Regions from separate parts of the Planococcus dechangensis genome, predicted to be linked through region 2. Evidence: a T-box and tRNA genes for the amino acid it is inferred to sense, from the RefSeq annotation. Region 2 holds a T-box; the other holds one or more tRNA genes.

Region 1 (16,544 bases), 730 kb from region 2:
TGATCGAATTACTGCAACAAGGAAACGTCGAAGCATTCCGCGAAGAATTTTTGTCACACCATCCATATGACCAAGCAAGTTTTTATGAAAAAGCGGATGAAGGCACGAGGCAATTGCTCTATCAGTATCTCTCTCCGAAAGAAATGGCCGATATTTTTGAGGCCATCGAAGTGGATGATGACGAATACGAAGACATATTCAAAGAGATGGATACCCGCTATGCAGCGGATATTCTCGCGTATATGTTTACGGATGATGCAGTTGACGTACTCAATGAATTGAATAAAGATCAAGTCGCTAGCTATTTGACCATCATGGACAAGGAATCCTCCAAGCAAATTAAAGACTTGCTGCATTATGAGGAATATACTGCAGGGTCAATTATGACTACAGAGTATGTGGCGATACCGATGAATTCGACAGTTCGTTCAGCGATGAACATTTTGCGCAATGCAGCACCTAATGCAGAAACGATTTATTATGTTTTCGTCGTCGATGAAGATCGCCGTTTATCGGGCATTGTGACACTTCGCGATTTGATTGTCGCCGATGAAGATACCTTGATCGAGTCGATCATGAACGACCGTGTTGTCAGTGTTCAAGTGAGTGAAGATCAAGAAGAAGTCGCCCGCATGATCAAGGATTATGACTTTCTCGCTTTGCCGGTCGTCGATTTTCAGAATCATCTGCTCGGGATCATTACGGTAGATGACATCATCGATGTATTGGATGAAGAAGCATCTGATGACTACTCCAAGCTGGCTGCCGTGTCAGATATGGATACCTTTGACCGCGGCCCACTGACGGCGGCGAAAAAGCGTTTGCCTTGGTTAATTTTGCTGACATTTCTTGGGATGTTGACGGCGAATTTGATGGGCATGTTCGAAGCGACGCTCGACCAGGTGGCACTGCTTGCCGTATTTATCCCCTTAATTGCCGGAATGGCCGGCAACAGCGGGACACAAGCGCTTGCGGTTGCTGTTCGCGGGATTGCGACAGGTGATATAGAAGAAGAAAGCAAAATGAAACTATTGTTCCGTGAAGCGGGGACTGGCTTGATCACAGGCGTAGTATGCGGAATCGTCGTCATCGGTCTCGTCTATTTCTGGAAATCGGAACTGCTCATCGGCGTTCTAGTCGGCACTGCTGTTGCGAGCTCGATTTTTGTGGCTACACTTGCCGGTTCATTTATCCCATTGTTGATTCACCGGATGAAGATTGACCCGGCCGTCGCATCAGGACCATTTATCACCACTTTGAATGACATCATTTCCATTCTGATTTATTTAGGATTGGCGACTACATTTTTGTCGCAATTATAAACATCCACTCAATATTATTCTGAATGTAAATCAAGAAAGTGCAATTGCACTTTCTTTTTTTATGGGGTATTATTAGTACCAGGTAATAATAATAGGAGGTTGGAATATGTCGATTTCAATGAAAGATAAAACGTATGTCATTATGGGTGTGGCCAATAAACGGAGCATCGCATGGGGAATCGCTCGTGCACTTGATGAAGCAGGGGCAAATTTAATCTTTACATACGCAGGCGAGCGTTTCGAAAAATCCGTTCGCGATTTAGTCGCTACATTAGAGGGCAATCACGAGCAGATTTTGCCATGTGATGTGACAAGTGATGAAGATGTTGAAAAATGCTTTAACAACATTAAGGAAAGTGTCGGCAAAATCGACGGACTTGCGCATTGCATCGCATTCGCGAAAACGGAAGAACTATCCGGCGACTTTTCCGATACATCTCGCGACGGCTTTTTGCTCGCACATAATATCAGCTCGTATTCACTGACGATCGTTGCGAAACATGCTAAGCCGTTGATGGCAGAAGGCGGCAGCATCGTTGCGTTGACATACATCGGAGGCGAGCGCGTCATGCCGAACTATAATGTCATGGGTGTTGCAAAAGCATCACTTGAAATGTCCGTTCGTTATTTAGCGGCAGACCTCGGCAAGCACGGAATTCGTGTCAATGCGATTTCATCCGGTCCGATCCGTACATTGTCTTCTAAAGGCGTCAGTGATTTCAATTCGATTTTACGTGAAATCGAAGAAAAAGCACCTTTGCGACGCAACACGACACCTGAAGAAGTCGGCGACACGGCTGTCTTCCTATTCAGCAATATGTCGCGCGGCATCACAGGAGAAGTTCTCCACGTAGACAGCGGCTACCACGTCTTATAATTAGCAATCGAACGAAGAAAACCCTACTGAGCAAAGCTCAGTAGGGTTTTTGTTATAGCGTTTTTTCCATTTGGTGATGAGGGATGCCAGCGTCCATGAATTCTGGAGAAGTCACTTCATAACCCAGCTGCTCATAAAATGGAAGTGCGTGAGTTTGAGAATTCAGCTTGAGTCGGAAATAGCCGATCAAGCGAGCGTAGTCCTCGAGTTGTGTCATTAAGTCTGCACCGAAATTTTGGCCGCGGTACTCGGGTAGAACGCATACGCGTTCGACTTTTCCGACACCTTGTTCGTATTCGCGGATTCTAGCGGCGGCAATCGGCTGTTCTAATTCGTAGCCGACAAAATGCGTTGCGCTGTCATCATGCTCATCCATTTCGATATGCAATGGGACGCCTTGCTCATCGACAAAAACTTTCCGGCGAATATCAAAAGCCTGTTCTTTTTCCAGTTCGGTTTCAGCAATTTTGACTTTCTGCACTTATGATTCATCCCCTGTCAAACGGAATGTATCATAGACCGTCCAAGAACCATCTTCCAATTGATACAGCAAGTGGATGCGGTCGATGATTTCTTCATGGTCGATGCCTGCCATCTTCAGCTGGCCGTAAACATCGGCGTGCTCTGAATCGGACAGTTTTTGTGCAATCGTAATGTGCGGCACGAATGGGTGATTTGGCATCCCGCCTAAAAAATCAGAATGGAGGTCTTCATGGAGAGCCATCAATTCTTTTGATTGCTCGATTTTAAAGTACAATGCGTTTGTCACTGGAGAAAACGTGCTGACGCGTGTTGCATGGATGCGGAAGGGCTTTTGGCGCTTGGCGATTTTACTTAGCTCTTCGGCCATCACTTTCACTTCGTTGTCATCCGCTTCGAAAGGCCCTTTTAATGTAATATGGGGCGTAATCAATTCATAATGCGGATCGTAACGTTTCCGGTAAGAGTTCGCTAAATCTTGTAGTTTTTTGGATGGAAATGCTGCAATACCATATTTCATAATCAATAGACCTCCTCATCTAATAAATACTTTCCTCATTAATTATATCAAAATGTGTACCATGTTTCCTTAAGCCTTACATACCGAAATTCATCAGCAACGCACGCTTGAAATCGGGCTGCCAGTATTTCCAGGTATGGTCTCCGTTAAATTCTTCATAAAACAAGGAAAACCCTTTATTTTTCATCATTTCGTTCAATTCACGATTCGGGGTAAGGAAATCCGCCGTTTCTCCGTTCGTCAATTTAACCGCCGTTTCTTCGCTGCCGATCACATGATATACGGTGAATGAATTGGTCATCGGGAATTTCTCGACAGCTTCCATCATTTCCGGACCTACTTTCGGAGACTGCAAGATGACGCGCCCGAATATATTCGGGTATTTAAGTGCCGCCATCAAGGAAACTGTGGCTGCTAGCGAGTCTCCGATTAATGTACGGCCCATGCCTACTTGGTAGGTGGGATATTTTTCGTCGAGATAAGGCACCAGTTCATGAGCTAAAAAGCGTAAATAAGCGTGGTGTTGGTCTCCAGCCGGTTCGTATTTGCGGTTGCGGTCAGCTACACTTTTATAAGGAATACCGACAAAGATGATATTTTCAATTTCCTGGTTTTCGAGTAATTCGTCGATGACTCGCGGAGCTCTGCCCAACTGAAAATAATCTTTTCCGTCGCTGGCTATGACCAAGCTGTATTTATATAGTGGAGAATAATTTACCGGTAAATGAACCAGCAATTGCATTTCTTCTTGCAAGGCTTCGCTGTAGAGCGTGAAATCTTCTACGCTTCCTTTATTCATGATGTTGCCTCCTTCAAGATATTGTACAAAAATTGTAACATATTCCCCCCTGCAAGGTATAATAGGCAAGAAGACAATTTCAATAGAGAGAGGGGATCGCATAATGGATGGAGGACATTTCCGTGTGCATTCAGAAGAGGTCAATAAAGCGACACACGAAGCTTTAGAGAGAAGAGGCGTCACGAAAGAAGATATTGCTGAGATTGTTCTTGAGATGCAGCTGCCTTTTAATGAAGGGTTGACCTTGGCGCATTGTGTTGAGTCGGTCGAAAGTGTTTTGCGCAAACGCGAAATGCAGCATGCCTTGCTTGTCGGCATCGAATTGGATGAACTGGCAGAGCAAGGAAAACTATCCCAACCGCTTCAGCAAATTGTCGGTTCGGACGAAGGCTTGTTTGGTGTTGATGAAATGATCGGTTTAGGAGCAGTATTGACTTACGGCAGCATTGCGGTCACGACATTCGGCCATTTGGATAAAAACAAAACAGGAATCATTCATAAATTGGATACCAAATATGGCGAGCATGTCCATACGTTTTTGGATGACCTCGTTTCTAGTGTGGCTGCCTGTGCATCGGCACGTATTGCCCATAGAACCCGTGATTTGGAAGAAGAAGGAAGAAGCTTCGAAGATTTGAAACCAGAAGACACAACGCCGGAAACTCATGTCCCTGGAGCTGAGACTTAATAATTGGATTTCATTCCCATTATATTGATTTGAAAACGATTCCAATCCCAAAATTAAATTGACAGCTGGACAGAAAGTCATGGTATTATGAAGATTGAAAGAAAACAAAGATAAAGGGAGGCCGATTTATGTTAAACAAAAAGTTTGGATTCTACGCGACTGTCGCCTTGGCCGGATCCGTATTTCTAGCAGGTTGTGGAGATGACACTGCGACTGAAGGAGAAGGCGGCGGCGAAGCAAACGATCCTGAATTCATCAGTATTCTAACTGGCGGAACAACAGGAACGTACTATCCGCTAGGTGGAGCAATGGCGACGATCATCGAAAACGAAACAGGAGTCGACACAACAGCTGAAGTGTCTCAAGCTTCTGCGGCGAATATGACGGCCCTTGCTGATGGCACGGGGGAAATCGCTTTTGTGCAAACAGATACGGCTTTCTACGCATCTGAAGGTTCTAATATGTTCGAAGGTGAAGTAATCGACACCGTATCCGCTATCGGGGCTCTTTACCCAGAAACGATCCAAATCGTCACGACTGAAGGATCTGGTATTACTTCATTTGAAGATTTGGCAGGGAAATCAGTATCGGTTGGGGCACCTGGGTCAGGTACTTACATCAATGCTGAACAATTGCTTGAAATCCATGGCATGACGATGGATGATATCAATGCCCAAAACTTGGATTTTGGTGAATCTCAAGAGAGCTTACAGTCTGGCCAAGTACAAGCAGCATTCATCACTGCCGGTACGCCAACTGGTGCTGTTGAAAGTTTGAGTGCGACTGCTGATGTCAACATCGTGCCAGTAGAAGCAGAAAAAGCGGCTGAATTGATTGAAAAATACCCGTATTATGCTGAAGATGTCGTACCATCTGGTACATACGGCTTGACGGAAGATGTATCGACGGTTTCGGTGCTTGCTATGCTAGTCGTTCAAAATGATATTTCAGAAGATCTCGTTTATGATATTACAAAAGCAATCTATGAAAACACAGATCAAATCCAACATGCTAAGGCTGAATTCATCCAAGCAGAAACGGCTCTTGATGGAATCGGAATCGATATCCATCCTGGCGCACAACGTTACTTCGATGAAGTAAACCAATAAGATCTGATCAGAATAACTGGCGATAAAGCGCAAGCTTTATCGTCGTTATTTATTTTCCATCACTAGGAGGATCGACTTGCAGAACACATCCATTCGCAAAATCCTTCTCACAATAGCCGTCCTCATCCTTATCTGCTCCGCAATTATCTTTATCCCATACCAGAGACATTTTGTTTTCATCGATTCGGAAACAGGCGTGCTGGCAGCCCGGATTCCGGTCGTTGAAGAGCGTTTCAAAATTCGCTATACGCATTCTATCCATTTATCGGATGTTATCGAAAGCTATGAACTTAGTGCTGACGGGCAATTAATACTGACGGAACTGGAGTACGAAGATTTCAATATTGGTATGCCGTCGAATGCAGGAGAAGGAGAGCGCTTTGTCGAAAAAGACGGGAAATACTTTATACAGAACATGAAACGCGAGCTGCCTGAATTCCGATTGCTTATCGGTGATGTAGACGCAGAACTCGTTTTCCTAATCGCAGGACAGGAATTCGATTTAAAACAGAGCTTGGAAAGAGGCAAAATCTATACCTTCCGTGCAGAGCGCCTTTCCATTTATCAGCAATCAGAAGGAGTGAACATCTATGAGTGATAAACTATCGCCAGAAGAAAGAGAAGAGAAAAAACTTCCGCCAGAAGATGAGGGCTATATTTCTGAAGAGCAGCAAAAAGAAGTGCTTCAGAAGTATGATCCGGAGTCGAATACGCGGGATTTGTCCGGAATCATTAAGCATGTCGTATTTTATGGGCTTCTGGCTTTTGCGTTGTTTCAGCTATACACCGCCATATTCGGCCAGTATACGGCCTATATTCAACGTTCAATCCACCTAGGGTTCGCTTTGTCATTGATCTTCCTGCTGTTTCCGATGCGCCGCCGCAAAGGAGCCCGCCACAAAGTTGCCTGGTACGATTACTTACTTGCCTTATTGTCAGTCGGGGTCGGTGCTTATTGGCCGATCATGTACGATGATTTGGTCTTCCGCATTGGACGTGTCACTGACCTTGATTTGGCAGTGGGCATTCTAGCGGTTCTCTTAACTTTAGAGGCGACACGGCGTGCGGTCGGTATGCCAATTACGGTTATCGGCGTGCTGTTCCTGACTTATGGCTTTTTCGGTCCATATTTCCCGGGCTTTATGAGGCATCGGGGGCAGGATTTGGATTCGCTTATTCAATTGATGTTCTTTACGACAGATGGAATTCTGGGGACGCCGATTGGTGTCTCTGCGACCTTTATCTTTACATTCCTATTATTCGGTTCATTCCTTGTAAAAACAGGTGTCGGTCAGTATTTCAATGATCTTGCCGTCACCTTGGCAGGAAACTTGACCGGCGGGCCTGCAAAAGTAGCGATTTTCTCAAGTGCTTTGCAAGGGACCATTTCCGGAAGTTCGGTAGCGAACGTAGTAACATCCGGTTCCTACACGATTCCAATGATGAAAAAATTAGGATACAAAAAAGAATTTGCCGGTGGGGTTGAGGCAGCAGCTTCAACAGGCGGCCAGCTGATGCCACCGATTATGGGGGCGGCAGCGTTCTTGATGGTCGAATTTATCGGCGGTGTCACATATTGGGAAATCGCCAAAGCGGCGACAATACCGGCCTTGCTTTATTTCACTGGGGTTTGGATTATGACTCATTTCGAAGCAAAGCGCATCGGATTGAAAGGCCTTTCGAAAGAAGAGATGCCGAACCGCAAAGAGGTCTTGAAAAAGATTTATCTGTTAACACCGATTTTAGCAATCATCGTATTCTTGTTAATCGGTATTCCAACTATGCAAGCTGCTCTTTACGGTATTTTGTTGACTATTTTTGTCAGTGCTTTCAACAAAGAGACGCGACTCAGCTTTAAAGATATGATCCATGCGCTTGTGGATGGAGCTCGTACCGCACTAGCTGTTGCAGCTGCTACTGCAACGGCTGGTATCATCGTGGGTGTGGTCGTCAAAACAGGATTGGGCCTTGCGTTGGCGAACGGGCTAGTATCCGCTTCTGGCGGAAATGTACTATTAACCTTGTTCTTTACGATGCTAGCTGCGATCGTACTCGGAATGGGTTCACCGACGACAGCAAACTATGTTATTACTTCTACTATTGCGGCGCCAGCGATTATCACTTTATTGATGATCGATGAGCCGGCAGGTGCAGCAGTGCCGATCGTAGTCGCTTTGTCTGCCCACTTGTTCGTTTTCTACTTTGGTATCATTGCAGATATTACACCACCTGTTGCACTCGCGGCATTCGCAGCTTCCGGGATTTCCGGAGGGGAACCGATACGGACCGGGTTCAATGCAGCAAAACTTGCCATTGCGGCGTTCATCATTCCGTATATGTTTGTCTTATCACCAGAACTGTTGATGATCGATACGACTTGGCCTCAGATTATTTGGGTAGTGATCACCGCTGTGACCGGCATGATCGCTATCGGTGCGGGACTCATCGGTTATTGGTACCGCAAACTCAATTGGTTCGAGCGGATCATCACTTTCGTCACCGGTATTGCGTTGATCTACCCTGAAGGTTTTACAGATCTGATCGGTGCTGGAGTATTCATCGTATTGTTCGTCCTTCAGTGGCTGTCCAGAGATAAAAAGGCGCCAAAAGCACAAACTGCATAAAAAAGATGGGAGCCTATTGGCTTCCATCTTTTTTTATCCAAAAAAAAACCAGCCGGTGTAAACCGGCTGGTTTTTAGGAGCAATTCGCGATTGCTCTCGTATGATTCCTACTGGGCTCGAACCAGCGACCTCTACCCTGTCAAGGTAGCGCTCTCCCAGCTGAGCTAAGGAATCGCAATCTCAAGGACATTTATTATTATATATGGCACATGAGAAAAAGACAATAGCTTTTGTAAAAAAACTTTCGGTTTATCGAATAGAGTATTTTCAACTGTCCAAAAAAATGCTCCATTCAATAGTCGTCCTGCCACCTGCAACTGACCAGCATTCGATTGCGGCAATCGTTCCTTTGACTGGGGTAGCTTCCAATGCCAGCCTGGCGAATAACGGTCCCCAAAATGGAGCCTGGACCTGGTCGATCAACGGAATGTATGGTCTCCATAAAGCGGTAGGAGAAGAGGCGGTCAAAAATTGCCGACTGGCTAATTGCAATGCCTGAAATAGTTCTATCAATGCATGATCCGGATGCACCTGGAAATAAAAAAGACCCTGTTCTTTAGAAAATCCGATATCGGTAGCAGTGAAAAGGGGGTATCCGCTAATCTGCGCGACCGGTTGGATGGCTTGTTTCAAATGCAATGGAGAAGTTTTTTCATAAGCAATCAACGGGATATGGGGCAATTGCATTGCATTTTTGGGGTTTGGCACATAAAGTTGCTTCTGCAGTTTTTCAAGTTCGGACGAGCTATGATAATCAAGCCGTAATACGAGCAGTTGCATCCAATCCCTCCTCTTTATTGTCCTGCACTGAGGAATCCGGCATCGCGCGCTTGCTGCTCAGTACAGAACCATTGTTCCGGATTGGTCTGTTCATAGGAAGCAGTACCGGGCAAATGATAAATCTTATTGCCGCTTCTGTTGATATTGCCTTTAATTTGGCAGTCTTGGCTTGGAGCCACGGCATTGCCCGGCTGATAAGCATCTGAATTGAACCCGCGGTCAGTCGAATAGTTTTCAAACTCCCAAATGCCGATTTGTTGTTGTCTGGCATCAGCTTCCGCATCACGGAACTCGTCGACATAGCGGGTATTCGGGGGATAAATATAGGCGACGCGTGCAAATCCCTCTTCTAACAACTGTTCTTGGACACTTTCTCCATCTGCATAGAAATAACCGAGTAGACGGTCGTAATCATCGAAACGGCCGCCGACATCAAATTCGATTTCGACTTGGTTGGCGCTTTCGAGCAGTTGACGGTTGCGCTCTGTCGCCTCCTGGCCTAGCGGCTGTTCACCGTAACGCGGATGATTTGTTTCAGGTGTATCGACTAATAAATAACGCACTGTTGTTTCTTTTCCCTCGTATATGATTCTGACGGTATCACCGTCAATTACTTGGGTCACTTCGACAGGAATGCGGTCTTGTGTGCCGCTAGTGTCGGTTGCCCCAGGAATCGCACATCCCGACAACAATAATAAGCCGAGGAAAAGTAAAAATGCTTTCATAAGGATCCCTGCTTTCTAATTCGAATTATAGCGAAATGTCAACCAAGCAGCAATGCATTGTCCGCTGGCAAGTCAAAATAAAAACGCCTGTTCCGGCTGCTGCGGATCAAGCGTTTTGCTTATGTAACTGGACATTCACGAGGTTTGTGCTGCTTGGTCGGGCGTGGCTGCTGCGCCTAAATACAAAATGCTTTCCTCATTAGCGGTTCCAAGCTTTTCTTTATTGACGCCCAATTCAAGTGTTCCGGTAAAAATGGGTTCCCACCAGTGTGATTGTTCGTTCATGAAAATGCCTCCTCTATTTTTTTCCGAATGTAATTGTTTGACTATTCTATACCCTGGAAGGTTACACTTATAAACAAGGAATTAAAAAAGGGGCGATTGCTTTGATCACACTCGGAATTATTGGTGCCGGCATTGTTGGGGAACGAATCATCAAACAAACGATAGAAGAAGGCGGCGTAAACATTCAAGCGGTTTACGATACCGATACAAAAAGACTGAAATATATTGAAGATAAGTATAATTTGCCTGTGACAAACTCTTTGGATGAGCTGTTTCAAGCACCGATTGATTGGGTTTATATCGGTACGCCGCCGAAAAGTCACGCAGAATTGGCAGAAACCGCCGCAAGGAGAGGTTTACATGTGTTATGTGAAAAACCATTGGCGCATGACGCCGCAGCTGCAGAGGAAATGGCTGAATCGGCTATCAATAACCGAATCCAGACCGCAATGCATTTTCCGCTTATGTACTCTCCCATAGTCCGTGAAATGGCGCTGCTCATCAAAAGCGGCGCTATCGGCAAAATCCGCCGCGTCGAACTGCTTACCGTGTTTCCGGTATGGCCGAGAGCTTGGCAGCAAAATCCGTGGATCGCTTCACGCAGCCAAGGGGGCTTTGTACGTGAAGTGTTTCCGCATTATTTGCAATTGATGCACCGTCTGTTCGGTACATTAGAGATAGACTCGCATCAAGTAGATTATCCTGAAGATCCGGATAAATGTGAAACGGGCATTATCGCACACGGCAAAACTCAGCAAGGATCGCCATTTTTACTATCAGGATTGAGCGGAGTCGGCCAGCAAGAATCACTGCAATTCAAGGTGTATGGTGAAGAAGGCGTTCTGACGCTTGAAAATTGGTCGCGTTTGTATAAGGAAGATCAAGAGATAACACGTGAAGAAGTGAAAACGGAAAAAATTGTGCCATCGCTTTTTGCTGAAATGAAAGACCAATCGACGTTCCTTGTTGGATTTGATGAAGGGCTGGTCGTTCAGCGTTATATTGACCAATTACTAACAGACTAACATTAGGGGGATTACCTGTGAATTTCACTGCAAACGATGTTGAAGAAATGATCCATGAACAACACGGCTATTATTATACAGGAGCAACAAAATCGGTTGAGTTTCGCCAAACGCAGCTGGTGCGATTAAAATCAACCATCCAAAAACATGAAGATGACATCATCGAAGCGCTGCAATTGGATCTCGGGAAAAGCGAGTTTGAAGCATACGCGACGGAAGTCGGATTTGTACTTGATAGCATCGGCTATATGGCAAAGCATTTGGAAACATGGATGAAGCCTGAACAAGTAAAGACCCCGCTCCATCTACAGCCGGCCAAAAGCTTCGTCATGCGTGAACCATACGGCTCCGTCCTGGTTATCGGTCCTTTCAACTATCCTTTCCAACTAGTGATGGAACCGTTGGTCGGCGCACTGGCAGCCGGCAATTGCGCAATCGTCAAACCATCCGAAGCGACACCGAATGTCGCGCACGTCATTCGTAGGATACTAGAAGAAAGCTTTCCGCCGTATTACGTCAAAGTGGTCGAAGGGGAGCGTGAAGAAGTGAGCGCGTTGATCCATGCTTCTTTCGATTACATTTTCTTTACTGGCAGTGTACCAGTTGGAAAAGTGGTCATGAAAGCTGCATCAGAGCGTCTCACGCCGATTACGCTAGAACTAGGCGGCAAAAGCCCTGCAATCGTCGACCAGACCGCTAACTTGGAGCTTGCCGCCAAACGCATCGCCTGGGGAAAATTCATGAATACGGGACAAACGTGTGTGGCACCTGATTACCTCTGTGTGCACGAAGCGGTCAAAGAGCCGTTCATGAATATTCTCAAACAAACGATTGGCGATTTTTATGGGGAAAATGCACAAGACAGTCCAGATTACGGGCGCATCGTCAATGTGAAGCATCACGACCGCTTAACGGATATTTTGTTGAAAGAGCGTGACCATATCGTTTATGGCGGCGATTTTGACCGTTCAGACCGCTATATCGAACCAACCTTGCTGGACGGAATCCAGTGGGATAATCCATCGATGGAAGACGAATTATTCGGTCCTGTTTTGCCGGTAATCACGTACAATGATTTGCCCCTATTGATGCGCCAAATCCGTCAGCTGCCAAAACCGCTGTCTGCCTATCTGTTCTCGGAAAACGAGCGTGCCATCCGGTTCTTCTTGGATCAATTGCCGTTCGGCGGAGGATGTATCAATGATACGGTGTCGCATGTAGGCAGTGTTTACTTGCCGTTTGGCGGCGTCGGCCCATCCGGCATGAGTGCTTATCACGGAAAGACTAGCTTTGAGACATTCACACACGCCAAATCCATTGTCCGGAAATCGACGAAATTATCGACCAGCCTGACATTCCCGCCTTATAAAAACAAAGCGAAATGGGTGAGGACAGTATTGAAGTAAAAGCGGCCTTTAGGTCGCTTTTTTCTTTTGAGACCTGCTATTATAAGAAAAAAGGGGAGGGGCCCATATGACGGATCGCATATTGATCGTGGAAGATGAAAAAAGCATTGCTCGTGTTCTCGAGCTGGAACTCAAATTCGAGGGGTATGAAACCGCTGTCGCTTTGACGGGGTCGGAAGGTTTGATTAAATTCCGCGAACAGCAATGGGATTTGGTTTTATTGGATTTAATGTTGCCCGAAATCCATGGATTGGATGTGTTGAAGCGTATCCGTGCGGCGAACGCCACTTTGCCGGTCATTTTGCTGACAGCGAAAAACGATGTAAAAGACAAGGTCGCGGGCCTTGATCTGGGGGCAAATGACTATGTCACAAAACCGTTCGAAATCGAGGAATTGTTAGCGAGAATCCGCGCCAACTTACGGCCAAAGAGCCCGACTGACCAATATGTTCACCGTTTCGAACAACTTGAACTGAACGAAACCACACGGGAAGTGACACGCGGCACAAGGCATATTGAATTGACGCCGCGGGAATTCGATTTGCTGCTATATTTGATGCGCCACCCCAAGCAAGTGCTAGACCGCGAACAATTACTGAATGCGGTTTGGGGTTATGATTATTATGGGGATACGAATGTCATCGATGTTTATATCCGTTATTTACGCAAAAAAGTCGATTTCGGTGAAAATGAAACATATTTACAAACGGTTCGTGGCGTCGGCTATGTTCTAAAGGAGCAGCAGCATGAAGCTCAAAAATAAAATCCACTTATCTTCCACATTATTGATGTTCTTCGTATTGGCTATACTTGCGCTGGTCATTTATTTTTCATTCAGCAATTTGTCCTATAATACGGAAGTTGAACGCTTAAAATCGGAAGTGGAAGTGATGGTCACAACCTTCAATACAAACACAAGCCAAACACCAGACGATGTCTTGCGTGCGTATGTGCCGATAGACGGCTTGATCCAAGAAAAAAACCCCAGTGCGAATACTTTCAACCCCATTCAACGTCCCACTGTACAAGTCCAGTTTCCTTACGACGTTGAGGGAACCTCCGGAAGGTTGGCAATCGCTGGTGAGCAATTCGCTTATGTGACGACCCCTGTCATCTGGCCGAATGGCGAAGTGGTGGAATTGATCGTCGCACAATCGTTGAGGGAAGTAACGGCAAATCTTGCCACACTAAGGATTGTTCTTATATCGGTCAGTTTACTCGCAATGATTCCAATTTTTCTGTCGAGCGCTTTGCTTGGTCGCGTTTTGACGCGCCCGATCGAAGGGTTGACCGGAACGATGCAACGTATCCAGCGCGACGGCTCGTTCGAGAAGCTACCGGTGTCAGGCGATTACCGCGATGAATTGAGCCAAATGGGCGTTGCGTTTAATGAGATGATCGAATTGCTTGAAGAAAATTACAAGAAACAAGAAGAGTTTGTCTCCAATGCCTCCCACGAATTGAGAACACCGCTAACCGTTATTAGCAGCTCTGCCGATTTAATGCAGCGCAGAGGTGCGCAGGAGCCGGAGCTGCAGGAAGAGGCATTGAGTGCTATCCGCAATGAGAGCGAACGCATGCGGCAATTGATCGAACAATTGCTGCATATTGCCAGACGCAGTGAAGCGCAAATGGAATGGCAAAAAGTCAATTTATCACTTGTGCTCGATCAAGTCATGACCGCTATGAACGCTTCATACAACCGGGAATTCAAGCTGCAATTGGATGATAGTTCGTTGCCGGTGACGACCGATGTCCAGAAATTAAAACAGCTATTGTATATACTGTTGGATAATGCAAGAAAGTATAGCGAGGCATCGATCGAAATGCAGGCTGGAAAAAATGGTCAAGTGTTTGTGAAAATCAAAGATTACGGCGTCGGAATCCCGAAACAATCATTGCCTCATGTCTTTGAGCGCTTTTATCGTGTCGACAAGGCGAGGAGCCGTGAAACAGGTGGGTTCGGGCTCGGCCTTGCACTCGCAAAGGAACTGGCGGATTCGCTTCATATCGAACTGGAAATTGAAAGCATCGAACAATTAGGCACGACGGTTACCGTTGTTTTCTCAGAGAATTTTAATGTTCCCGAGTTACAATCGGAACAGGAGGGATGATCATGCGAAAATCTTGGGCTCTCAGCGCTGCAGCCATTGTCTTTTTGCTTATCGCCTTGACTTTTCTGTTGTTCCCGAAAACATCTGCAGAATCGGTAACGATCGAAGAAGCACAGGCTTCCATCGAACAGTTGTATGGGGGACAAGTCGATAAAGCCACGGCAACGGAAGAGTTTTATCAAATTGAATTTAATCGTAACGACGGCCGATATTTAGCGGCGGTCAATAGGGCGGACGGACAAGTCGCTTCATTGGAGTTAATAGAATCACAGGCTCCATCAAAAGTATTGACGGAAACGGAAGCGGTAGAGTTTGCGCAGGCTGCTGAATCCGGGGAAGTGGATGAAGTTCGCTATGTGCAGGAAAGCAATGCATATAATATTGAGCTGTTAAGCGATACGGAGAAGAAAATGATTATTGTCTCTGCTGTGGATGGGCAGATTATGGATGTCCAAAAAGAGGCGCGTGACATTGCGGCTGCACCTGAAAAACCGGCTGAACAACCTGAAGAGCCGGCTTCTGAACCCGAGCGCATCATCAGCCAAAACGCGGCGATTGCCATAGCCAAAGAAACCTTGAACGGCGAAGTGGACGATGTGGAATTTGTCCAGACGGATGATGGTGGTTATTATCTGGTGGAAATTGATGATGACGCGACAGATCGGGAAGCAAAAATCCAAATCCATGCGATTCGTGGAGAGACGATGACCGTGGAATGGGACGACTGAACGGATAGTGGTGAAAAGGACGGCGTTGAGAGCTCAAGAAACTGGCTTTCGGCACCGTCTTTTTTTGATCTTAAGCAGTCAATTCCAACTAGGCTTGTTGTAGGATTTATTGTGAAATGGAGTTATTCTCAGGAATTTCTCATCTTCGCTTAACGTTGCTTTAAGCTGCGCTGGATATGATAAATCCAATAAGAAAACAGGAGGAGAGAGGCATGAAAAAATTGATTTACATTCCAGCAGCAGCTATTTTGGCATTCGGAGGCATTGTGTTAGCAGATACAGGGGATTCGCCAGAGAGTTCACAAGCCGCGCCGGAATCAACAGTAAAGGCAGCCCCGCAAAATGAATTGCAGCGCTTTATCAGCTTTGAAGAAGCAAAAGAGATAGCCAAAACAAAAGCGCAAGGAAATGCAGTGGAGCTCAAACTCAGCGGCGATGACGAAGATCCACATTATTCTGTCGAGGTGAAGAAAAAAGAGACAGTGGACCAATTCCGAATCGATGCAAAGGACGGCGCGATTAGAAACGGGGAGTTACAACCGGAAGCAGCGAACAACAAGATACAACCGCAGCAGCATCGTGGAACGGTTTCCAAAAGCCAATTGATCGGAAAACAACAAGCTGTGGCAATAGCTCGGACAGTCGCCTCTGGAAAAGTCGATGATATAGAATTGGAGAAAGAACATGGCATGTTTATCTATGAGGTGGAATTCGAAGACGGAGATACCGATTACGAGGTGTATGTGGATGCCATCAACGGCACCGTTCATCATGTCGAAACCGACTTTGATGATTGAGAAAACCCTCCCGTTGGATCAAACGGGAGGGTTTCTGCTATTTATTGGTGAGAGGCAATGTAATAATAACGCGAGCACCCTGCTCTGGCCGATTTTCCACTGCTAAACTTCCTTCGTGCTCTTGGATGATTTTTTGAGAAATCAATAAACCGAGGCCAGTTCCGGTTGGTTTGGTTGTGTAAAACGGTTCGAACACACGCTCAATTAATTCCTCCGAAATGCCGTCACCTTCATCTTCAAAGCTGATGGTCAGCTTGTCTGCATC
Region 2 (16,544 bases):
GCATCGAAGAAGAAGTGGAAGAACAGCGTGACAAGCAAGCCCGTGCCGTCCGCCAAAAAGCGGAGCAAGCGCGTCTTGAAAAACAACAGGAAACAATTGAAGCTCCAGGCTATACTGTTTAAAGAAACAGCCCAATCGGTCGGAAGCGTTTGTCCCCGCTGATTGCCTGTTGGTCCAATCGCATATTTACCGCCCGTTTAAGCGGGACAAAGCTATCTTATAATGAGGCGTTTTCGATTCTATATGTTAAAATGTAGAGGCGAAACGCCTTTAATTATGGAGACGAAGGGGAATGGGATGGCTGATATAACAATGGCAAGGCTGCATGAAGCTATGGTTATACTATATGCTGTCAGTCTTGTCTTTTATTTTGTCGATTATTTATATACTACGAAAAAAGCCATCCGGATCGCCATGTCACTTCTTGGGATTGTTTGGCTTATGCAAACCGTGTTTCTTGTGCTGTACATCATCGAGACGCAGCGCTTTCCGGTTTTGACGTTATTTGAAGGCATTTATTTCTATGCCTGGCTGCTGGTTACGCTGTCGCTCGTGCTGCGGATTTTTTACCGCTTTGACTTTGCGGTATTTTTGATCAATATGATCGGATTCATCTTTATGGTTATCCATACGTTTGCACCGGTGCAGATCGAACGCTCGCCAGTCGGCGAAGCGTTAGTGTCTGAGCTATTGTTCATCCACATCACGTTCGCTATTCTGTCATATGCGGCATTTTCGTTGTCGTTCGTTTTCTCGGCTCTGCATTTGCTGCTATACCGTTTGCTGAAGCAGAAAAAATGGACCAAGCAATGGACCAGCTTGCCGTCGCTCGGCCAAACCGAGCAAGGCGCGACCATTTCCATCTTGGTCGGCATTCCGCTGTTGTTCGTGTCGCTCGTCCTTGGCTTTCAATGGGCGGTTGTCTCACTTGAAGAGTTTTCTTTATTGGATGTGAAAATTGTCGGATCGTTCATCTTGTTGATCATCTACAGCGTCATCTTATGGCGGCACCGGCAAGGCTCCTTGAATGGCATGAATTATGCCTGGGCTCATATATATGCATTTTTATTCTTGCTGCTCAATTTCTTTTTCGGCAGCCGTTTATCGGAATTTCATTTTTGGTATTAATAGAAGGGTAGGATTTAATTGAGAAAAATCATTGTAGGTTCTAGAAGAAGTAAATTGGCGTTGACGCAAACCAATCAATTCATCGAAAAAATGAAAGCGGCAGGTGCGCCGTTCGAATTTGAGATCAAGGAGATCGTTACAAAAGGCGACCGTATATTGGACGTTCAATTGTCGAAAGTCGGAGGCAAAGGCCTTTTCGTCAAAGAAATCGAACAAGCGCTGCGCGATGAAGAAATCGATTTTGCGGTCCACAGCATGAAGGACATGCCGGCTGTATTGCCTGAAGGCTTTGTCATCGGCTGCATCCCTGAACGGGAAGATCCGCGTGATGCATATATCGCCAATGATCATGTTAAATTGATGGATTTGCCGGTCGGCGCAGTGGTCGGAACGAGCAGCTTGCGACGCAGCTCTCAGCTCTTGATGTTGCGTCCGGACCTTGATGTCCAGTGGATCCGCGGTAATATCGACACACGCCTAGCGAAGCTGCGTGCGGGTGATTTTGATGCCATCATCTTGGCAGCGGCCGGGCTTAAACGCATGGGCTGGGGCGATGATTTGGTGACGGAATTCATGTCGACAGAAGACTGCTTGCCGGCAATCGGCCAAGGGGCATTGGCGATCGAATGTCGCGAAGACGATGCGGAATTGCTCTCTGAACTGGCGAAAGTGAACGATCGTGTGACGGAACTTGCTGTCACGGCAGAACGTAAATTCCTGAAAGATATGAACGGCAGCTGCCAAGTGCCGATCGCGGGCTATGCGACCGTCTCTGGTGATAAAATTTCATTCACTGGATTGATTTCCGCTCCAGAAGGCGACCAAGTGTATAAAGAGTCTGCTGCAGGAAACGATCCAATCGAAGCGGGACGCATTGTAGCTGATAAAATCAGTGCGCAAGGCGGATATGATTTGATTCAGCGCGTCATCGCAGAAAGCAATGTGTAAAAAACACCCGACCATCATCTTTACGGGCAGCCGTTTGCCGAAAGAAGCACAGCAGTTGGCGATCGAGTATGGCGCCAGCGTGCGCTATGTGCCGCTCATCGAAACGGTGCTGCGGAATACCGATGCACCAGATTTCGGACGTTATGGCTGGCTCATTTTCACGAGCCGAAACAGCGCCGAAGCTTTTTGCCGGATCGGCTTGAAAACACATGCGAAAATTGCGGCAGTCGGCGATAAAACCGCTGAGCTACTAGAACAGCATGGCTATCCGGTCGACTTTATTCCGTCTGTCTTCAGTGCCGACGTGTTTGTCCAGGAATTTCCCGCAATTGCCGGCAGCGAGCGCTGCTTGTTTGTGCGCGGCGCTTTGGCAAAAGATACCATCTTGTCGATGCCCTTGAAAATCGATGAATGGACCGTCTACGATACGGTGAAACAAACGGAGCATGCCAAACAAATGGCGCAGCTAGAAGGCGTCATCATCATTTTCGCGAGCCCTTCGGCCGTTTCTGCATATATCGAAGCAGGCGGGGATTTCCGCCATATCCAATCTGCGGCGATCGGGCATATTACCGAACGAGCCATTATGGATGCGGGGGGCACGGTTCATTTCCGCCCGCAAAAATATACGTATATAGAGATTATCCATGAAATAATGAAAGGAAGTTGCAATTCATGACAGATTTGAAATTTGACCGCCATCGCCGTTTGCGCGGCTCTGTGAACCTTCGCGCCATGGTTCGCGAGACATCGATCCAAAAAGAAGATTTCATCTACCCGATATTTGTCGTAGAAGGCGAAAATGTGAAAAATGAAATTTCATCCATGCCGGGCGTGTATCAACATTCCATTGACCGCCTCGGAGAAGAACTCGACGAAGTGGTAGAACTTGGTATTCCATCCGTTATCCTGTTCGGTGTTCCGAAAGACAAAGATCCGGTTGGCTCTGGAGCTTACCACGACCACGCCATCACGCAAGAAGCCATCCGTTTCGCGAAAGCGCGCCATCCGGAATTGGTGGTCATCGCCGATACATGCTTATGCCAGTATACAGACCACGGACATTGCGGCGTGATCGAAGACGGCGTCATCTTGAATGACGAGTCGCTCGATTTGCTTGCACGCACAGCCGTTTCACAGGCGAAAGCCGGGGCAGACATCATCGCACCATCCAATATGATGGACGGTTTTGTCGCTGCGATCCGCTACGGGCTGGACGAGGCTGGATTTACCAACACGCCGATCATGTCATACGGCGTCAAATACGCTTCCGCCTATTACGGGCCATTCCGTGAAGCAGCACATTCAACGCCGCAATTCGGCGACCGCAAAACCTATCAGATGGACCCGGCAAACCGCATGGAAGCATTGCGCGAAGCCTCATCCGATGTCAACGAAGGCGCGGATTTCATGATCGTCAAACCGGCGCTGTCCTATCTTGATATCATCCGCGAAGTGCGTGATAACTTCGATATTCCGATCGTCGCCTACAATGTCTCAGGCGAATACGCCATGGTCAAAGCAGCTGCACAAAACGGCTGGGTAGACGAGGAGAAAATCGTTTTGGAAACATTGCTCAGCATGAAACGTGCGGGCGCAGATATTCTGATGTCGTACCACGCAAAAGACGCGGTACGCTGGCTGGAGGGGAAATAATATGGGTTACGAACGTTCAAAAGCAGCATTCGAAGAAGCAAAAACCTTAATGCCGGGCGGCGTCAACAGTCCGGTACGGGCATTCAAATCGGTCAATATGGATCCGATTTTCATGCAATCCGGTAAAGGCGCTACCATTAAAGATATCGACGGCAATACATATATCGATTACGTGTTGTCGTGGGGCCCGCTGATTCTCGGGCACGCCCAACCGGATGTCGTCAAGGCGATCCAGGAGCAGGCGGAACTCGGCACTTCATTCGGCGCACCGACCGAGCTCGAAAACGATATGGCGAAACTGGTCCAGGAACGTGTGCCATCGATCGAAATGATCCGCATGGTCTCATCGGGTACAGAAGCGACGATGAGCGCACTGCGCGTCGCGCGCGGCTATACCGGCCGCAACAAGATCCTCAAATTCGAAGGTTGCTACCACGGCCACGGAGACAGCTTGTTGATCAAAGCGGGTTCAGGCGTTGCGACACTTGGATTGCCGGACTCGCCAGGCGTTCCGGAATCTGTAGCGAAAAACACCATCACAGTTCCTTATAATGATCTGGAAAGCGTACGTTTTGCGTTCCGCGAATTCGGGGAAGATTTGGCGGCAGTGATTGTCGAACCGGTCGCCGGCAATATGGGCGTTGTCCCGCCGGCTGAAGGATTCCTGCAAGAGCTGCGCAATTTGACGCATGAAAACGGCACGGTGTTGATCTTTGATGAAGTGATGACCGGTTTCCGCGTCGGCTATACATGCGCGCAAGGGCATTACAACGTGATCCCTGACATGACTTGCCTCGGCAAAGTCATCGGCGGCGGACTGCCAGTCGGCGCGTTCGGCGGCAAGCGTGAAATCATGGAACAAGTCGCACCGAGCGGCTCGATTTACCAAGCGGGCACTTTGTCCGGAAACCCTCTCGCAATGCGTGCTGGATTCGAGACTTTGTCACGCTTGAACGAAGCGAGCTATGACACGTTCAATGAACGTGCGGACCAGCTTGAAAAAGGATTCCGTGAAGCGGCTGAGAAATACAATATCCCGCACACGGTCAACCGTGCAGGCTCGATGATCGGCTTTTTCTTCACCGATCAGGAAGTGGTCGATTTCGAAACGGCCTCGAGTTCGGATTTGGCATTGTTTGCGGAGTACTACCGCTTGATGGCAGAAGAAGGCATCTACCTGCCGCCGTCCCAGTTTGAAGGCATGTTCTTATCGACTGCCCACACTCCGGAACATATCGAAAAAACAGTTCAAGCATTCCATACGGTGTTTGAGAAACTGGCAAAATAAATGAAAACGAGCTGACCCCTGAAGACCATGTTAAATGGTTTTTGGGGGCAGTTTTTTTATTATTTGAAGTGCCCGCTTTGCTTTGGAGCATCGCAAGCAGTTGGGGTGATAATTTTGATGATTCTTTAGGAAGAAATTGAATAGAAATTCATTTTCGGTCTAATAGTCTGGTAATATAAAACTACTTGGAATTTTAATTAGTGAAAGTTGGTAGTTTAGTGAAACGTTTTCTCATTACTTTGGCCATCGCGCTCAGCGCTGGTTTTTTGCTTAGTTTGACCGGGCTGTTCCTGCCGTGGCTGTTAGGTCCCATGGCAGCATTTCTGATCTTGCGGCAAGTGACCGATATGGAGTTCCACTGGCCGAAAATATTCCGGACGCTTGGGCTGTTGTTGCTCGGTGTCCAGATCGGCGCTTCGTTTACACAGGAGTCGGTTATTTTGATGGTGGCGGATCTGCCTTATATGTTGGTCATGACGATTGCAATCGTTGTGTTCAGTTTGCTGCTTGGCTTTTTGTTCCAGCGCATGACGCGTGTCAGCTTGTCGACGGCGCTGCTCGGTTCGATGCCCGGCGGCTTGTCGCAGATGGTATTGATTTCTGAAGAAGTTAAATCGGCCAATGTGACGGTCGTATCGGTCATGCAGACTTTCCGTATTTTGCTCATCGTCTTTACGGTGCCGGTAGCTGCGGGATTTTTGTCCAGCCGCGCACCTGGTGAGCTGGCGGAAACAAGCTTCCGCTTTTCGCCGTATGCATTCGGCATCGCGCTCGTATTCGGTTATGCCTTATACTGGCTCATGAAGCGCATTTCATTTCCAGCGCGTGAATTGATGGCGCCGGTGCTTGCGATGGCCGTAGTGCAGACAGTGACCGGCAGCGATTTGATCGATTTGCCGAGTCTCGTCATCATCATCGCGCAAGTGTTGATCGGGACACATCTCGGCTTGTCGATGGAAAAGCTAGGCGACTCGTTGGACAGCCGCCTAGCCGGTGCGGTTTTCTTGAACACTGTGCTGCTTATCGCGTTTTCTGCCGGGCTAGCATACGGGTTGGAACGGCTGTTGCCGGAGTATTTGTTTCTCGACTTCTTCTTGAGTGCAGCTCCTGGGGGCATGGCGGAGATGACCATCACGGCTCTAGAAGCGGGAGCGGACGTGCCACTTGTGACAAGCTTTCATTTATTCCGTTTGTTCTTCATCTTGCTCATTGCAGCTCCATTGGTGACCTACTATGTGAAAAAGCTTGACGCTAAATCAGGCTATTGAGTACAATAAGAGCAATAGGATATGTATGCGTTGAAGAGGATAGTAAAGTGTCAGGACCATTTCAGAGAGAAAGCCGCCGGGTGAGAGGCTTTCATGGGCCGCATTTGAATGTCACCTCGGAGCAGTAGCCGTGAAATGAGTAGCGGCGACCGGATGCGAATCCGTTATCGAACTTGAGAGCCAGGCGAATTCTGCCTGTGTATAAAGGTGGTACCGCGAAAAACTCCTTCGTCCTTTACGAGACGACAGGAGTTTTTTTGTATTCATTTTTAAGTTCGACAGTAACCAGAGCCGAAAGTTGGCAAGAAGGAGGAATTTGGATGAGCAAACAATTATCAACGAAATACGAACCGCAAGCGATCGAACAAGGGCGTTACGACTGGTGGGTGGACAATAAATTTTTCGAAGCGAAACCGGAAAGCGGCAAGACGCCGTATACGATCGTCATCCCGCCGCCGAACGTAACGGGCAAGCTTCACTTGGGACACGCCTGGGATACAACCTTGCAGGACATTATGACGCGCATGAAGCGCATGCAAGGCTATGACGCCTTGTGGCTGCCAGGCATGGACCATGCCGGCATCGCGACACAGGCAAAAGTGGAAGGCAAGCTGAAAGAAGAAGGCCGTTCGCGTTACTCGATGGGCCGCGAAGCATTCCTTGAAGAATCATGGAAATGGAAAGAAGAATACGCAGGGCATATCCGTCAGCAATGGTCGAAGCTTGGCCTCGGGCTTGATTATTCACGCGAGCGCTTCACTTTGGATGAGGGCTTGTCTGAAGCGGTGCGCGAAGTCTTCGTCAAGCTGTATGAGAAAAAGTTGATCTACCGAGGCAAATACATCATCAACTGGGACCCGGCAACAAAAACGGCGATCTCCGATATCGAAGTGATTTACAAAGATGTACAAGGTGCGTTTTATCATATGCGCTACCCACTGGCAGATGGATCGGGCCATATCGAAATCGCTACGACGCGCCCAGAGACAATGCTCGGGGATACGGCGGTGGCGGTTCACCCGAAAGACGAGCGCTACCAGCATTTGATCGGGAAAAAGATCATCTTGCCGATTATCGGCCGTGAAATGGAAATTATAGCGGACGATTACGTCGACATGGAATTCGGAAGCGGCGCCGTAAAAATCACGCCTGCCCATGACCCGAATGACTTCGAGATCGGCAATCGCCACAATTTGGAACGCGTGCTGATCATGCATGAAGACGGCTCAATGAATGAAAACGCCGGCAAATATGAAGGCATGGACCGTTTCGAATGCCGCAAAGCGATCATCAAAGACCTTCAAGACATGGACGTGTTGTTCAAGATCGAAGAGCACCTTCACTCGGTCGGACACTCCGAACGCAGCGGTGCTGTAGTGGAGCCGTATTTGTCAACGCAATGGTTCGTAGACATGCAGCCGCTCGCAAAAGCGGCGGTCGATAGCCAGAAAAGCGAAGACGGCGTCAATTTCGTGCCGGACCGTTTTGAAAAAACCTATTTGCACTGGATGGAAAACATTCGCGACTGGTGCATCTCGCGCCAATTGTGGTGGGGACATCAGATCCCGGCTTGGTATCATAATGAAACCGGCGAAATCTATGTCGGACACGTTGCACCGGCCGACGCTGAAAACTGGACACAGGACGAAGACGTGCTCGATACATGGTTCTCATCTGCATTATGGCCGTTCTCGACACTAGGTTGGCCGGAACAAAACGACGAGCTGAGCCGTTATTATCCGACCGATGCACTGGTGACGGGTTATGACATCATCAACTTCTGGGTATCGCGGATGATTTTCCAAGCACTTGAATTCACGGGCGAGAAGCCGTTTAAAGACGTATTGATCCACGGGCTTGTGCGCGATGCGGAAGGCCGCAAAATGTCCAAATCGCTCGGCAACGGCGTCGACCCGATGGATGTCATCGAAGAATACGGCGCAGATTCCTTGCGTTACTTCTTGGCGACCGCGTCATCACCTGGGCAAGACTTGCGCTACTCGAACGACAAAGTCGAGTCGGTGTGGAACTTCGCCAATAAAATCTGGAACGCTTCGCGCTTTGCGATGATGAACATGGAAGGCATGCGTTACGAGGACATCGATTTGTCCGGAGAAAAATCCGTGGCGGATACGTGGATCCTGACGCGCCTCAACGAAACGATCGAGCAAGTGACAAACCTTGCCGAGCGTTATGAGTTCGGCGAAGTCGGGCGCTCGCTCTACAATTTCATTTGGGATGATTTCTGTGACTGGTATATCGAAATGGCGAAATTGCCATTGTACGGGGAAGACGAGCAGGCAAAAGCGATGACGCGTTCTGTCCTTGCCTACGTGCTCGATAACACGATGCGCTTGCTGCACCCGTTCATGCCGTTCATCACGGAAGAAATCTGGCAGAACTTGCCGACGGAAGGTGAATCGATCACGATCGCCGCTTGGCCGACAGTGGACCCGGCACTTAGCGACAACAAAAAGGCAGACAGCATGAAGCTATTGATGGACGTTATCCGTTCTGTGCGGACGATCCGTGCGGAAGTGCAGTCGCCGATGAGTAAGAAAGTGCCGATGACCATCAGCGCGAAAGACGCAGCGACTCTGTCGGTGCTCGAAGAAAACGCGGCGTATATCGAACGTTTCTGCAACCCGGAAACTTTGACGATCGGTCACAACATCGAAGCACCTGAGAAGTCGATGTCTGCGGTTGTCTCCGGAGCGGAATTGTTCATGCCTTTGGAAGGCTTGATCGATATTGAAGAAGAACTGAAACGCCTGCAAAAAGAGCTCGATAAATGGGCGAAGGAAGTCAAACTTGTCGAAGGCAAACTTTCTAACGAACGCTTCGTGTCAAAAGCACCGGAAGCGGTCGTCGAAGAAGAGCGCAAAAAACAAGTAGATTATATTGAAAAGCATGCGACTGTTGAAAAGCGCATGGAAGAATTGAAAAATCTTTAAGAAAAAAAGCGATTCCCGGATTGGGAATCGCTTTTTGTTGTCTGCAGATATATTGCTGTCAGTCATTCCGTTCGGGCGCTCGCTTACTTCGTGCTCGCGTTCGGGCTAACTCAAGTCCGGCTCCCGAAACGGATATTCCTTTTCCAGTTTAGCGATGTGCTGCATCAGCAGTTGTGCGATATTGTCGTCATGGGTTTGATAGAACGCACGGGCGCCGACCGGGTCTTCGAGTTCGTTGAACAAATGGCGCCCATCATCTAACAGCAAGAAATCCACACCGATGTAATCGCTATGGAGCGCTTTGGCAATTTTTTCGACATCCATTCGCTGCACTGCGGTCAGTTCAAATCGTTCGACCGAGGCGCCGAGCGAAAAGTTCGCTTTAAAGCCGTTTTGTGCGCTACGTTTGACGGCACCGACAATTTCCGTCCCGATGACGTACGCACGGACGTCTGCTAAATGCGGCACGACCGGCTGATAGAGAAGCGGAACATCAACGGCTGGCATATCCTGTTCCGACTCGAGCAGCCACACATGCACTCCTCCGTGGCCATCCTCCGTTTTGGCGATGCATGGGTATTCAAGTGCAGCACGATAAGTTGGGATCGCAGGAAGACCGAGCAGCTGGAACAATTGAAAGCTTTGCCATTTGTCGTTAGCAACGCGGTTCACTTCGGCACGGTTGATGAGACGCACGCCGCGGTCTTCCAAAAAACGTGAAGCGTGTGGTCGCCGAACACGGAATAACACGAACTGGCCTTTCAACTGACTTGCTAAAGATTCGAGCCCCTCGTCGCTCCAATCGTCCCACACTAGCAAATCGGCTACAGCAAAGCGATTCAGTTCTTCGATAAAGCCGGCATTCGTATGTGCAGCTGCTGTTTCATACAAGACAATCATGCCAAGTCCTCCTTGATGTAGGTGATCATTGCATCAGCGACGTTGACGCCTGTAACATTCAGGATATTGCGGATGTGGGCAGCGGCATTCACTTCACAGACGAGCGTCTGGCTGTTTGGCCCGTATAACAGATCGACCCCGGCAAATACTGCGCCGACCGCTTTTGCAGCATCCAGGGCAAGCTGTTGTTGCTGTTGTGAAAGCTCAACAGGAAACGCGCGTCCGCCGTTGGTGATGTTCGCCCGGAAATCAGTGTCGGATTGCCGTTTCATCGCCGCGACGATTTTTCCACCGACGATATTGACACGGATGTCCCGTCCGCGGCTATATTCGATAAATTCCTGGAACACATAGTCAATGCCGGATAAGCTGTCGACTTTATCGTAAAATTCATCTTCCGTTTCGATCAAATACACTTTCATGCCGAACGAGCCGTGGCCTTCTTTTATGATCATCGGCAAACTGAGTGCACCGAGCACTCCTTCAAAATAGCCCGAATCGCGGATCGAGAATCTCGGGTAGACTTTCGGCGCTACGATCGTTTTTGGCATTGGAATATCTTGCTCGGCAAGGCGGATATATTGCGTCGCCTTGTTGTCGCATAAATCGATGATGGCCGGATCGTTATAGACCGGCACGCCTTGGCTTTTCAGGAAATAGCCGAGCAGGACGTCTTTATCCAATAAAATAGCGAAATCCGGAAACGCTTGTGCTTGCCCGAGCGTCATCTGGATTTCGTGGTTTTTCTTGACGGTTACAGCAATCCCTTGGCGCTTGGCCGCCTCCGCCACCAATTGCGCTTGATCTTCGAATTTATCGGAAACGAGGCTTCCGTTATAGATGACCCAACAACTCAACATATCCATTCCACCTTCATGATATACTCATACTAAAAAAGTGTATCACGTTGATAAGAATAGAGGTTAGAAAATGATCAATGGGCTGGAACGATACAAGAAAAAATGGAACATCACCACAGAAAACGCCATCAAACCGGGACTCGCTGCGATTACTGCTGCACTCGAGGAAATCGGCAACCCGCACAAGCAAGGGCGTTTTGTCCATATAGCGGGTACGAACGGCAAAGGTTCGACCGCGGCGCTGTTATCAGCGGTATTAAGAGCGCACGGCAAAACGGTGGGCAGCTTTTATTCGCCGGGCATCATCGACGTCCACGACCAGATTCAGATGAACGGTGAACCCGTCACGCGTCAAGCGCTCGACCATGTCATGTGCGAACTGTCGAAAGTGACGACGGCGTTGACGGATTTCGAGCTGCTGACCGCGGCCGCTTTCCTGCAATTCCGCAACGCCGCGCCTGATGTCTCCATTATCGAGGCGGGTATGGGAGGACGCTTTGACTCGACGAACGTCATCGATCCGCAAGTCGCAATCATTCCGTCTATTGCCAAAGAACATACCAATTTCCTCGGCACCGAACTGAAAGACATCGCATACCATAAAGCGGGCATCATCAAAAAATGGAAACCCGTCATCGCAGGTCCGCTGGAGAACGAGGCGCTGCAAGTAGTGAAAGAAGAAGCACGGCAGCAGCACGCTGAATTGATCATACCGAACAGCCCTTACGAAGGCGAGTTGAAATTAAAAGGAGCGCACCAGAAATGGAACGCCAGCCTGGCATATCACGCCGCTATGGAAGTGCTGGGAGCGGAATTTAACGAAGCCGCGGCACATCAAGCATTGGCACAGGCCGAAATTGCTTACCGTTTCGAGACGGCAGCACCGGGGCTGATCTTCGACGGGGCGCATAACGAAGCGAGCATCCACGCATTGGTGGAAACGATTCAAGCGGATTTTCCTGACGAACAAGTGCGGATCGTGCTCGGGATGCTTCGCGATAAAGACTATGAAAAGGTTCTCCGAAAACTGGAAACGATCAGCGATAATTTTGTCTTTATTGACTTCTCCAATGAGCGTGCATTGCCGGCGGAGAAATTATTTCGTTTAAGTAACAGTAAAATAAAGACAATTAAAAATTTATATGATATATTACCTGTAACAGCAGACGAGGAAGTGACTATAGTCACGGGTTCACTTTATTTGCTTTCAGACATGCGCAAGCCGGGCATTCCGTTTTTGAGCGAGTACTTGAACGTGAGTGATTAGCGTGAATCCCATGAGGAGTAGATGTGATGGACAGCGATAAAAAAAGGAAATTGCTTTTATGGGTACTTTGGATATTAATTGTTCCCGCCGGTTTGTATGCGGTCTATCAATCTTACCCGCCGGAAGTCTTATTTGAGTGGGAATTATTGGCCTTCGCCGCTTTTGCAGTCTTAACTGCGCTCTTGCCACTCAATATCAACGGAACGCCGATGTACCTCGTCCAATGGGTAACCATTGCGGTGTTCTTGAAATACGGCTTGTTTATCGAAATTCTTATGTCTCAATTGACGATGCTCGTCCTGCTGTTCCGCACGAGAAATGCGGTCTCAAGAAACGAACGTTTTTCATTTAACTCATTAATGTTCTTTGTCTTGTCGACATTGACGGGCCTGATATTTTTTGCAGCAGGAGGCGAAATTGGATCGACAAGCTTTGTGCACATCGTTTCTTACGGTTTGCTTTACCAGCTTGTCTATCTCGTCGCCAATCATTTGTATTTATATGCGGACGACGTCTTGAGTAAAACTTCGAAATCATTTATTTCGCTCGACTCGATATGGGATTTCTTGATCACGCTGCTGATTTTTCCGTATGCGATCACGCTTTATGTATTGGACGCAGCGATCGGGGTTTCTGCCTTGATGCTACTCGGCTTGCCGTTTATGGTCATGACCGTCGTGCTGCGCCTTTACAATAGCTCGGAGAAAATCAATATCGACTTGAAAAAGGCCGGCCATATCGGGCATCAGCTTGCGGACCGCTTGTCCCAGGATGAAGTGATCGACCAGTTTATTGAACACGTGGCGACGATGTTCAAGACCGATTACGCCTACGTCATCGATTACCGCAACAGCCAACTGCTCGTCTTACGGATTTTTGAAGACGGGCGATTGGTGGACATGGATTTGCCGGCTGTGCCGTATACGCAAGGCATCGCCGGGCAAGTGATCGCGCACAATGCGCCGCTATTGTTCGGCAAGCAAAAGCAATGGATCGAGCTGTCGACGGTGCAGCTGCCGAAAGATATCGAAAGCATCATGGCGACACCCATTTCCCGAAACAATAAAATCGAAGGCGTGCTGCTGATCGGATCGAGAAAAGAATTCGCTTTTTCGGCCAATCAATTGCAAATCATGGAAATCTTAAGTACCTATTTTGCGGTGTCGCTCGAAAAATCCGGCTATATGGAAAAAGTTATCGCCAAAAGCGAACGCTGCGGGCTGACCAAGTTGTACAATTACCGCTATCTGGATGAAACGCTCGAGAACTGCATGAAGGAAATCGCAACCGGTTCTTTGGATCAGCTGTCGCTCATCATGATGGACATCGACCGCTTCAAGTCGATTAACGACACTTACGGGCATCAAAGCGGCAACGAAATCCTCATCCAGCTGGCTGATTTATTGAGAGAGGCGGTCGGTGAGGAAGGAACACTTGCCCGCTATGGCGGCGAGGAATTCGTTGTCTTGCTTCCGCATTACGGCAAAGAACTGGCGCTATTGCTTGCGGAAAACTTGCGCAAGCAAATAGCTGACACTGAATTCACGATCCAGCAAAGCATACAAAGCGATAAACAGGCCGAGACACTGCACATTACGATGAGCATCGGCGTGTCGGCAGCCCCGGAAGACGGCGATGACGGCATGGCCATTATCCGCAACGCCGACCGTGCACTTTATACAGGTGCCAAACAGGCAGGGCGCAATAAAGTGGCAGCCTACACAAAATAAGACTACAGAACGGCTTTGGCCGATTCTGTAGTCTTTTTATCTTATAAAAATTGGAAATAAAAGCAAAAGAATTAATAAAAAGTATTGATTTTCCTATAAAAACACCGTGTCAAAAGAACAAATACATGCAATAATAAAAATACAGTCAGATATAGTCATAAATAATTTTTTAATAGGAAGTATCATCCATAAAAATTGATCGGAAGAAAGGAGTGCGCGTATGAAGCAATGGAAAACTGAAAAAGGGTTGACGCTTGTCGAAGTGCTGGCGGCTCTGGTGATTCTCGGGATTGTTTTTGTCGGGGTTATGACAGTATTTCCCCAGATGACCACTTTTAATGCTAAGACAGAAGTCAAGCTGGATACGATGCATCTCGCGCGCCAAGAGATGGCATCTATCCTTCATGCATCCAAATGGGAAAAAATACTGGAAACAAGTGCTACTGATCCAACTTCCCTAGAACCTGAGTTTCTGTCTTCAGCATTAATTGATAAAGAGCTTTTGGAGTTAAATTACAGCAAACTGCCTGCCGAATCGCTGGCTAATTCCCCATATACGGCTGATTCTTATGTTCGCTATCAAAAAGATGGGGATTATCGTTATGTGGCAGATATTTATTTGCAATGCGAAGCTTTTTTGCTTAAAGAACAGACAGCGACAGGACCAGGAACTAAAGTACAATGCGCCCAGGAAGACCGGGTTAAATTGTACAAAGTGCATTTGAAAGTTTTCAGCAACAAAGCCAGTCAAAATGGAAGTTATCGACTTAGCAGCGAAACATATTCCTATATCCGCTATGCTGCAAAAAAACCGCCTATCGTAACGGAGGGCGGTTAAAATGCTAGGCAATCAAAAAGGAATCACATTAGTGGAATTAATAGCGGCATTGGCACTTGTATCGATCATCGCTGCCATTGCTTGGACTGCTTTATCCATAGGTTTCAAGCATACGGCATCCGAAACAAACAAAACGCAATTGCAGCAGGAAGCGAATCTGATCGTGGCCACCATTACAAACGAGCATCGAAGAAACGATTATTATTATTTGCGGATGAATGCGGGCACCTTGGAAATTAATACATGCAATGGAAGCTCAGTAACAGCGTTAAATTGTGAGGGATTCACAAGCCTCATGGCAAATCATTATGTCTATACAGGCACCATTAATGGGGTGGACTTTATGGGGTGGGATCCTGCACAAATAATTGATCCTAAGAAAAAACATCTGGACCTTAGCTTGAACGTTACTGATCCTGCTAATCCGGCAAGGTCGGTTAAAGTCAAAACAACATTGACCCGAATTTTAACCGAGTAAAACTTGAGGGGGATGCAGACATGAGGTATGTCAAAAATGAACGGGGTTACGCACTTTTAGTCGTCCTGTTGTTGGTTGTTTTGATAATGAGTATATCTGCCACGTTTATGGCAGGATCTATTAATCATGCGAAGCAAGAGCAAGCTGTGGATGTATCCAATCAATCAGTGGCAGCCGCAGAAATGGGCGTGCTTTATTATTCAACTGATTTTGAGAGAGCACTCGATCAAATTCGCCAAGAAGTTTCTTTTGCGACCACGGCAGAACTGAATTTATTGGTAGATTGTTTAAAAGCTATAGACATTTCTGCTTGCGATACACAAGCTGAAAGAATTGCCTGGGAGAAAGATATCGACTCAAGAATGAAACAGCTCTATGTAAAAAAGACTCTCAATAAAATAAACGAGCTGATTAAAATAAACGGTGTGAAAACACAATCATTCAGCGAAACTGTCGCAAACTATGAGCCACAAGCTTGGTCATTAGAAAATGTGTCTTATACGGACACGGAATTATCGACTGTTAATCAGGCTTTAGTCAATAGAATAGTGGATGCCGGCCTGTTGAAAGTGAGAGTAAAAGTGATCGGTGCTTCCGGCAGCTCAGAAAAAACATTAAGCAGCTTATTTTCGATAAAAATACCGCCATCGTTTTTGAACCCTGGGGAAGTTTATAACGTTGAGCAGAAAATTATCGCAGGGAAAGAAGATGCAACTTATAACGATATCTTTAAAATCAATCCGCCGACTCAATCTTGCAGTTCGTTATTGACTGCCGTTATTGCCAAAAATGCGGTTGCGCCGTTCGAATGTAAAATGACCGGCAATGAAAAACTGTCAGACTTCATTGGGCTCATAACGGCAGCGAATACTACACCAAAACTGGATCCAAAAGACTTTTGGGTTCATGTCGATGATTTTCAACAAAACGTCTGCTCGGCCAATTGCAATAACTTGGATTTTCTTGGAACAAATGTTGTTGTAAGAGCCGATGATACAGGAGCCACCAATAATATGAATAACTTGGTGAATGGAAACCTGGTTATTACCGGTACCTTGACAGCCAACTCAAACTTGAACAACTTAGGAAAGAACTTGTCAAAACAGTCAATTGTGCTAAAAGAACTTAACATCACCGGTAATATTAAAAACTTAAATTATACGAACTTGATGGTATTGGGGAAAGACAGCGGTACAGATAGCCGTTTGTATATAGGTGGGCAATTTCAA

What was found. A T-box is a leader RNA that pairs with one kind of tRNA and senses whether it is charged. The one in region 2 lies ahead of ACFO5U_RS03270 (valine--tRNA ligase), so its partner is inferred to be a tRNA-Val.
Region 1: it encodes a tRNA-Val, which carries the amino acid that the T-box ahead of ACFO5U_RS03270 (valine--tRNA ligase) is inferred to sense. The anticodon was not compared.

The regions. Positions count from the first base shown of each region.
Region 1 covers NZ_JBHSGL010000005.1:775,153-791,696, reverse strand. The annotation lists gene mgtE (magnesium transporter) at 1-1,322, shown strand, start outside; gene fabI (enoyl-ACP reductase FabI) at 1,429-2,199, shown strand; gene ACFO5U_RS07190 (GNAT family N-acetyltransferase) at 2,252-2,680, opposite strand; gene ACFO5U_RS07185 (YjcG family protein) at 2,681-3,199, opposite strand; gene ACFO5U_RS07180 (alpha/beta hydrolase) at 3,276-3,998, opposite strand; gene ACFO5U_RS07175 (phosphatidylglycerophosphatase A family protein) at 4,102-4,686, shown strand; gene ACFO5U_RS07170 (TAXI family TRAP transporter solute-binding subunit) at 4,815-5,795, shown strand; gene ACFO5U_RS07165 (DUF1850 domain-containing protein) at 5,872-6,393, shown strand; gene ACFO5U_RS07160 (TRAP transporter permease) at 6,386-8,419, shown strand; tRNA gene ACFO5U_RS07155 (tRNA-Val) at 8,521-8,593, opposite strand; gene ACFO5U_RS07150 (hypothetical protein) at 8,687-9,199, opposite strand; gene ACFO5U_RS07145 (thermonuclease family protein) at 9,214-9,924, opposite strand; gene ACFO5U_RS07140 (hypothetical protein) at 10,060-10,209, opposite strand; gene ACFO5U_RS07135 (Gfo/Idh/MocA family protein) at 10,311-11,234, shown strand; gene ACFO5U_RS07130 (aldehyde dehydrogenase) at 11,252-12,640, shown strand; gene ACFO5U_RS07125 (response regulator transcription factor) at 12,708-13,403, shown strand; gene ACFO5U_RS07120 (sensor histidine kinase) at 13,387-14,754, shown strand; gene ACFO5U_RS07115 (PepSY domain-containing protein) at 14,757-15,482, shown strand; gene ACFO5U_RS07110 (PepSY domain-containing protein) at 15,695-16,279, shown strand; gene ACFO5U_RS07105 (ATP-binding protein) at 16,317-16,544, opposite strand, start outside.
Region 2 covers NZ_JBHSGL010000005.1:42,795-59,338, forward strand. The annotation lists gene hemA (glutamyl-tRNA reductase) at 1-122, shown strand, start outside; gene ccsA (cytochrome c biogenesis protein CcsA) at 298-1,128, shown strand; gene hemC (hydroxymethylbilane synthase) at 1,147-2,076, shown strand; gene ACFO5U_RS03250 (uroporphyrinogen-III synthase) at 2,069-2,755, shown strand; gene hemB (porphobilinogen synthase) at 2,752-3,732, shown strand; gene hemL (glutamate-1-semialdehyde 2,1-aminomutase) at 3,734-5,020, shown strand; gene ACFO5U_RS03265 (AbrB family transcriptional regulator) at 5,221-6,288, shown strand; T-box leader at 6,310-6,527, shown strand; gene ACFO5U_RS03270 (valine--tRNA ligase) at 6,609-9,242, shown strand; gene ACFO5U_RS03275 (ATP-grasp domain-containing protein) at 9,348-10,142, opposite strand; gene ACFO5U_RS03280 (ATP-grasp domain-containing protein) at 10,139-11,002, opposite strand; gene ACFO5U_RS03285 (bifunctional folylpolyglutamate synthase/dihydrofolate synthase) at 11,073-12,269, shown strand; gene ACFO5U_RS03290 (sensor domain-containing diguanylate cyclase) at 12,296-13,999, shown strand; gene ACFO5U_RS03295 (type IV pilus modification PilV family protein) at 14,220-14,837, shown strand; gene ACFO5U_RS03300 (prepilin-type N-terminal cleavage/methylation domain-containing protein) at 14,839-15,315, shown strand; gene ACFO5U_RS03305 (hypothetical protein) at 15,336-16,544, shown strand, end outside.